Linked DNA regions of Colwellia sp. M166. The protein of the gene in region 1 interacts with the protein of each later gene in a pairwise test. Links are inferred from orthologs where the notes say so. Each region holds a gene or a part of one and is shown on either strand. Other genes may lie near its edges.

What was found. Proteins that work in one complex are often made in the same cells at the same time.
Region 2: the proteins of FGD67_RS05630 (region 1) and FGD67_RS20695 interact in binary tests that used the Escherichia coli proteins (3 or more experiments, as listed by UniProt). The link is inferred for Colwellia sp. M166 from one-to-one orthologs.

What each region holds. Positions count from the first base shown.
Region 1 is NZ_CP040755.1:1,244,873-1,249,575, forward strand. Bases 819-3,805 are described here. They hold FGD67_RS05630 (BolA/IbaG family iron-sulfur metabolism protein), read right to left. Parts: upstream 2,481-3,805; coding sequence 2,157-2,480; downstream 819-2,156. Other genes in these bases: fabV (enoyl-ACP reductase FabV), read right to left, coding at 819-1,649; FGD67_RS05640 (methyltransferase), read left to right, coding at 3,333-3,805. Also shown: more of fabV, read right to left, coding at 459-818; more of FGD67_RS05640, read left to right, coding at 3,806-4,472; FGD67_RS05645 (YajG family lipoprotein), read left to right, coding at 4,492-4,703. UniProt on the Escherichia coli protein: Transcriptional regulator that plays an important role in general stress response. Has many effects on cell morphology, cell growth and cell division. Acts by regulating the transcription of many genes, including dacA (PBP-5), dacC (PBP-6), ampC and mreB.
Region 2 is NZ_CP040755.1:4,604,176-4,607,775, reverse strand. The notes cover bases 1-2,743. They hold FGD67_RS20695 (Grx4 family monothiol glutaredoxin), read right to left. Parts: upstream 1,672-2,743; coding sequence 1,330-1,671; downstream 1-1,329. Other genes in these bases: sodB (superoxide dismutase [Fe]), read left to right, coding at 1,932-2,513; FGD67_RS20700 (peroxiredoxin), read right to left, coding at 580-1,185; FGD67_RS20705 (hypothetical protein), read right to left, coding at 1-29. In the rest of the region: FGD67_RS20685 (PrkA family serine protein kinase), read left to right, coding at 2,816-3,600. UniProt on the Escherichia coli protein: Monothiol glutaredoxin involved in the biogenesis of iron-sulfur clusters.

The sequences.
Region 1 (4,703 bases):
TGAACGATAAAACTTAGCAATATAACCTTTATAATAATTTTTAAAGTCGCGATGATTTGATGTATGAAAAGCAATTAATATAGTGATTATCTCACTCATAGCCATACGGCATGGACGATTTCGCTTGATACTTCCATCAGCAATTAATTGTTTCTCCCATTGTGGGATAAATACGCGACAAAAATCATCGACATCACAGAATATTTCAACTAGTTTATTCATGCCCGTTCCTTATTATCTTTCTGTTTTTTCTTGGTCGAAAGATCGGATCGTGGAACGGGCACTTAGTTCAATTTAATTAATTCTTATCCCGAGCTGAGGTTAATTAACCGTCTATATAACGTACTTTGAATATTAAAAAAACCGACGATTGGTCGGTTTTTTTAATAATATCTGTCAATCAATGTCTCTGTAATGAGCAGTGATTATCATAAGATTAAGCTAATACCTGTAGCATATTAAAGTAAGTTATTGATCACAATTTCAGGGCTAATGTCTGACTCATAGTCAACACCTGCAACGCTAAAGCCGAATAATTTTAAAAATTCTTGATGGTAGCCAACGTAATCGGTAAGTTGATCAATCGTATCGCTATCGACCGTATTCCAGATATCCGTAACACGTTTTTGCACACTATCTTCAAGCTCTTTATTGTTTTGACGCAAGCGTCCTGCTTCATCAATAACTGGGTTTTCACCGTAGATATTATCTCTGAATAAGCCTTGAATTTGTTCAATACAGCCTTCGTAAGTTCCATCAGCCTTCATCACTTTAAACATCGCTGAAATATATAACGGCATAATTGGAATGGCTGAACTGGCTTGCGTTACTACCGCATTAAGTGAGGTAACATAAGCTTCACCTTTAATATCAGCGGTTGAAGTTTTGATGGCCGTTGAAGCACGATCTAAGTCTTCTTTCGCGCGACCAATGGTTGCATGTCCGTAGATAGGCCAAGTTAATTCTTTGCCAATATAGGTATAAGCTACAGTTTTGAAACCCTTAGCTAATACACCTGCATCACTAAGTGCTTTAATCCAAAGCTCCCAGTCAGCGCCACCCATAACATCTATGGTACCTTGTATTTCTTCTTCTGAAGCCGCTTCCACTGACACTGAGTCAATAATACGTTTAGAGGTATTTAAATTTTTCGTGGTAACACTTTCACCAATAGGTTTTAGTGTTGAAGAATAGATCTCACCGGTGTCAGGATCTGTACGGCGTGGTGAGGCTAAGCTATAAACAATCAGGTCAATTTCACCTAACTCAGCTTTAATCGTTTCAATCGCTTTAGCTTTAATTTCATGAGAAAAAGCATCGCCATTGATATTTTTTGACCATAAACCGGCTTCTTCTGCCGCCGCTTGAAAGGCTGCTGTGTTGTACCAACCCGCTGAGGCGGTTTTCTTTTCCGTAGGCGGCTTTTCAAAGAAAATACCCAATGTTTTAGCTTCATTACCAAAAGCGGCAGTAATTCGAGATGACAAGCCATACCCTGTCGAAGCACCAATAACCAGAACATTTTTTGGTTTAGTACTCGCTTGAGGCTGACTTTTAACGTAAGCAATTTGCTCATTAACATGTGCAGCACAACCGGCAGGGTGAGCATTTGTACAAATAAAACCACGAATTTTTGGCTTAATAACCATAACTATACCTTCTTAACGTCACTCTGTAATAATGATAACTAGCAACACTCAATAACCGTATCGTAGTAACAGATTATGTAAAGCAACAATTTGAGTTTAAAAATACTTAATTAAAATTAATCAAGCTTAAATTTACTGTTTAAATATAAAGTCTGCATATAATTTTGCCGACTAGTTTACTCTTGCTTTACCTTTTATGAGGTGCGACCAGTAACAATATCCGACAGTATTGGTTAATATTTATAAAATATTACCGGTTTTAGTCAGTTTTTTGCAAAATTAATCTCTTACCTTTACCATAAAAGTTAACATTTCTATTATTTATTACTATCCGTAAAAGTTCTAACAGCTTTTATTTAATCAAAACTGAGCTCTTAGCTTAATGTTTTTCAACACGCATTTTTATGAATATTGTATTATGTAAAAATTGACGTATTTATCACTTCAGTCATCAAACTAACGGCTGAAGTGAAATAACGGATGGCTTCCCAAGGGTGTGGGAATAATTTAGCTTATTTTTTTACTGCCACCTAAACACTTAGGTGAAAGCGGCGTATTCTCAGCATAATAAGTTTTCCATTCCTTTTCAGTATAGGTATGTAGCGCTAAGGCGTGAATACTATCAGCAAGCTCTGTCGCTAATAGGGCATTAATTGCACGGTGGCGCTTAATTAAGCGTTCACCTTCAAAGTCTTGCGAAACGATAATAACTTTAAAATGCGATTCACTGCCCGGTGCAACATTATGTTGATGACTTTCATTTATTACGTCGAGGTGAAGTGGTGAGAAAGCAGACAGTAATTTTTCTTCGATAACAGCTTCTATTGTCATATTATTTTCCCTAAGATTGATCGAGTTATAGATCATCTTTAATTTTAGTCGTTGCCAGTAATTATGCCATCTATCTAGACGGCTGACAGCGTTATTTTTAATATTTTTATCTTCTAATTATGGCTAAAAAAGTGACTTTAGCGCGTTATCTTTCGAAAAGTTAAGTTAATCCGCGGCATTATTATTCGAGTTCTTTTTGGTACACAGTGTTGCCAGTAGTTTTGTGTCTCGCCTTGCATGATCAGCAAACTATCTGAATCAAGAATAAGGTTTTTTTCTCTTGAGTTTTAATATGCTTTAACTGAAAGTCACGCTTTGCACCAAAAGATAATGAGGCGATTACCGGCATTTTACCTAGCTCAGGCTCATTATCACTATACCAGCCAACACTATCATGTTGGTTACGATACATATTCGCTAACACCGCATTAAAGTTATGCTGGCAATAATCACTAACCTTTGCTTTTAAGGATAATAAACTCGCTGTCCATGGCTTAGCTATCAAGGTCATATTTGAATAACGATAATGTAAGTTATGATCACCATACCAAGCTTGCAGCCGAGGTATTTTCATGATGTTACCAAACATTCGAATATCATCCTGTCGCCAAGCTACTGTTTGCGCTAACTGATGAAAAAGTTTGTATACTTCATCTTTAGCATAAAAATTTTCAATATAAGTAATATCAGCGTCAGGTAAAAGTATTTTCAAACCAATAAGCTCCTTATTCATCACTTTGCCACTCACTCGCTCTGTTTTAATCGCATTATCTCGATAAAACCTGCAATTAACTGGCCCACAATGATAAACTTTGTCACAATATCAGCCACGCCAACTAAGTATTTATCGCTATGATCAGCCCTTTTATAATCAATGACAAAAACCTTTTCCTCGATCGATTCCCAACCGGACAAGTGAACCGTAGTTTACAGGCTTGGGATGCCGCAGATGAATATCTGCTGAATTACTTAGAACAAGAGCAGTTAACATCCGCTAAACATAAAATCTTAATATTTAATGATAGTTTTGGCGCTTTAAGCTGCAACTTAGCTCAACATCAACTTTATTGCGTTAACGACTCATTTTTAAGCCACCAAGGTATTGAGTATAATTTTCAGCAAAATGGCATATCAAATGAAAACCTAACCTTACTAACAAGCTTAGACGATTTGCCTTCAGACATCAGTATCGTGTTGTTCAAAATTCCTAAAAGCAAAACATTGTTATGTTATCAATTAAGTCAAATTAAGCAGCAACTCTCCCAAGAAGTAATATTCATTGCCGCTGATCGCGCAAAAGAAATTCATAGTTCAACACTGAAGCTATTTGAAAATTATTTAGGCACGACCAAAACTTCACTAGCGGTAAAGAAAGCGCGTTTAGTGTTTAGTCAATTAGATAATGAAAAAGCGTTATTGGCCTCTTCTCTTAGCTCATGGCCATTAGAGAACACAGAGTTTACCATTAATAATCACACCAACGTTTACGCCAGAGAAAAGCTTGATATTGGTGCGCGCTATTTTATGCAAAACCTGCCTGACGTTGCAGCAGGTGCTCAAGTTATTGATCTTGGTTGTGGTAATGGCGTCATTGGCTTACAAGTATTATCAAAACAGCCGACTGCAAATATGCTCTTTATTGATGAATCTTACATGGCAATTGCATCAGCCAAACTAAACCTGACGAAAAACTTACCCTCAACCCTTGAGCAATGTCAGTTTCAAATAAATGACTGTTTAACCAGTGTTGAGGGCGGTAGCGTCGATGTTATTTTATGCAATCCACCATTTCATCAACAAACCGCCACCACAGATCATATCGCTTGGCAGATGTTTAAAGACAGCCATAGAGTCTTGAAAAAAGGGGGCGAGTTGCGCATTATTGGTAATCGTCAGCTTGGCTATCATATAAAATTAAAACGCATTTTTGGCAATGAAAAACTTGTCGCGAGTAATGACAAGTTTGTCACCATTTCAGCTATAAAACGTTAATTTACTTTAAGAGTATCATATGAAATCATCAATAATTAAGTTCTTACTTTTCAGTTCAACTACAGTATTTCTGCTTGCCTGTAGCACAGCAATTAAACATGTCATTGTTAGTCCTGAGCTCAGTACCGGTATCAGTGATGTTTACCAACAAAAACAGGTGCAATTACGTTTTACCGACTTACGTCGCTCAAACCACATTGTACAAATTCTCCGCCTTGATGAGCCAGCACA
Region 2 (3,600 bases), 3.4 Mb from region 1 along the record:
TTTTCATAAATAATTTTAGGATAAAACACCTTAATTCCTTATGGTATTAATTCGCTTGCATATCGTCTGTCTGATAGCAAAACTAAACAAATTAAGCTCACTCTCGTAAACGACATTAAGTGATAGATAGACTAAGACCAATTCTACTAAGTTTCTTCCCATTCAGTGAAATTCAAAAGGTTTAGAGGCAAGGCATTGATTGAAGGTAAGGGTTATTCTCGACAACTGCTCCTGCGTTGTTCTAATGACTCACATCCCTGTGAGAACCTTATCGAAATCAATAACGCGGCCGGTAAGCCTGTTAAAATCACCCTTCGGGAGCTTACCAGCGGTTCGATAACCGTCGATAATTTCTTACCTATAGAATAACTATATTCACAAAATGATCATTGTTCTCAAAACGCTGATAAGCGCTGAGTGGGAACAAACTTAATAGACTTGGTATAAATAACCATGCGCTTTATTTTAGCATAGTCATAAAATCCAACTTTTCAATGAATTCATAGAGCTTCCAATAAATTGCAAAGACAAAAAAGCCGCAAGAAGCGGCTTTTTAAAACAAACAGTTTTGCTGAAATATTAAAGCTTATCTGCGTTATCCGTAAGGTAAGCTGCAACACCCTCAGTAGTTGCTGTCATACCTTTATCACCTTTGTTCCAGCCTGCAGGACAAACTTCACCGTGATCTTCATGGAATTGTAAAGCATCAACCATACGGATCATTTCATCAACGTTACGACCTAGTGGTAAGTCATTAACCACTTGATGACGTACATTACCTTCTTCATCAATTAAGAATGAAGCACGAAAAGCAACGCCAGCTTCTGGATGCTCAACGTCATACGCTTTACAAATTTCATGTTTAACATCAGCAACTAAAGTGTATTGAACTGGACCAATACCACCATCGTTTACCGCTGTGTTACGCCATGCGTTATGAGAGAACTGTGAATCGATTGAAACACCAATAACTTCAACACCACGGCTTTTGAATTCTTCCATGCGATGGTCGAATGCTAACAACTCTGAAGGACATACAAAAGTAAAATCAAGTGGGTAGAAAAATACTACGGCTTTTTTACCTTTAATAGCTTGTGCTAGGTTAAAGCTTTCAACAATTTCACCTGAACCTAAAACTGCTGCTGCGGTAAAGTCTGGTGCTGAACGACCTACTAATACACTCATTATATTCTCCAATTTTTAAAATAATTGTTTAGGTTTATCGAACGTTCAAATCTAACACAAGTCAGATATTGATAGTTCAAAACAACCTGGGTTATTTAACGTTAACAACACCTAGTATGGTGGCGTTAAGTGATAATTCAATAGCTATTCAGAACTTTCTTCTGAGCCATGCTTAGCGGCAGATTCAGTGATCAAGGTTTGTAATTCACCTTGCTGATACATTTCCATAATAATGTCACAACCGCCAACAAGCTCGCCATCAACCCATAGTTGTGGGAATGTTGGCCAGTCAGCATATTTTGGTAATTCAGCACGGATATCAGGATTTTGTAAGATATCAACATAAGCGAACTTTTCACCACACGACATTAGCGCTTGAGAAGCCTGTGAAGAAAAACCACAGCTAGGTAACTTTGGTGAACCCTTCATGTAAAGGAGAATAGTGTTGTCACTGATTTGTTCTTTAATACGTTCGATAGTGTCCATAATAACCTCAAAAATTAATACTTATGGTGCTCAATACTTAAAGTAAAACTGACAAAATAAACAGAACAATAAATACTAAAGCAAAAAATTTATATATTAAAACATAATAGCCTTGATAAAACCTATGGTAATACCTATATACTTGAGTAAACTATGTAAGCTTTAATACCCGAGTAGTTTACTAGGTTTTAGAAAAAAACAAACTACTTCTTTAAATTTGCATTAGAATAATTTTTTATAATCACTCTCTGGAGAATATAATGGCTATCGAATTACCCGCACTACCATATGCAATGGATGCACTTGCACCACATATTTCACAAGAAACTTTAGAGTTTCACTATGGTAAGCACCACAACACGTATGTTGTAAAATTAAACGGTCTTATCGAAGGTACTGATTTCGAAGGAAAGTCTTTAGAAGATATCGTTAAATCATCTTCTGCAGGTGTTTTCAATAATGCTGCACAGATTTGGAACCATACTTTTTACTGGAATAGCTTAAGCCCTAACGGCGGCGGCGAGCCAACAGGTGCATTAGCAGACGCTATTAATGCAAACTTTGGTTCATTTGCAGAATTTAAAGCAAAATTCACTGATAGCGCTATCAATAACTTTGGTTCTAGCTGGACTTGGTTAGTGAAAAACGCTGACGGCAGCCTTGCTATCGTTAATACTTCAAATGCAGCTACACCATTAACTGATGAAGGTGTTACACCACTGATCACAGTAGATTTATGGGAACATGCTTACTACATTGATTACCGTAACCTTCGCCCAAGCTACATGGAAGGTTTTTGGGCACTAGCTAACTGGGATTTTGCGGCGGCAAACTTCGCTTAATATTGCTTATGTAGTGTAATTCTACTTTTAAAAGCCAGAATTTTTTTCTGGCTTTTTTTTGTCCTAAATTTCAACCGTTGGACATTTAATTAAAATGTAAATTCAATAACATAACTTCATCTTGAACAATATTTTTTGACAATTTCTTTACTATTATTTAACCAATTCTAAAATTTACATCTAAACTTAAAGTGATAATAGGTAAAAGGCGGTCTAATTATTATATCGAGCTTGATAAGTCACATTTCTCGTATGATCTAATTATCAGCTCAGTCAGAACGAATTATTTTCTGGAGGCGGTTATGAGCATATTCCAACATTTCCAATCACGCTACGATGAGGCACAAGAAGAGTGCTATTCAATACAAGACTTCCTTAGTTTATGTCGCAATGACCCCATGACTTACGCAAGTGCCGCGCAACGTTTATTAAAGGCCATTGGTCAGCCAGAAATGATAGATACCTCGAATGAACCGTGTTTAAGCCGAATTTTCTCCAATCGCGTCATTGCCCGCTACCCAGCATTTAAAGAATTCTATGGCATGGAGGAAGCAATAGAGCAAATTGTTGCTTATTTAACTCACGCCTCACAGGGCTTAGAAGAACAGAAACAAATTCTTTATTTACTCGGCCCTGTTGGCGGTGGGAAATCGTCATTGGCTGAAAAATTAAAAGCCTTAATCCAGCAAGAGCCCATTTATGTGCTGAGTGCGAACGGCGAGCGCAGTCCGGTCAACGATCATCCCTTTTGCTTATTTGATGCTCATACTGACGGTAAAATTTTGCAACAAGAATACAATATTCCAGGCCGATACCTCAGTACTATCATGTCACCTTGGATCGCAAAGCGTTTGCATGAATTCAAAGGCGATATCAGCAAATTTGAAGTGATAAAAATTTACCCTTCTATTCTTGACCAAATTGCGGTCGCTAAAACCGAGCCTGGCGATGATAACAACCAAGATATTTCAGCCTTAGTAGGTAAAGTAGACATTCGTCAATTAGAGCATTTTGCCCAAAACGATCCTGACGCCTACAGCTATTCAGGTGCGTTATGTCGAGCCAACCAAGGATTAATGGAGTTTGT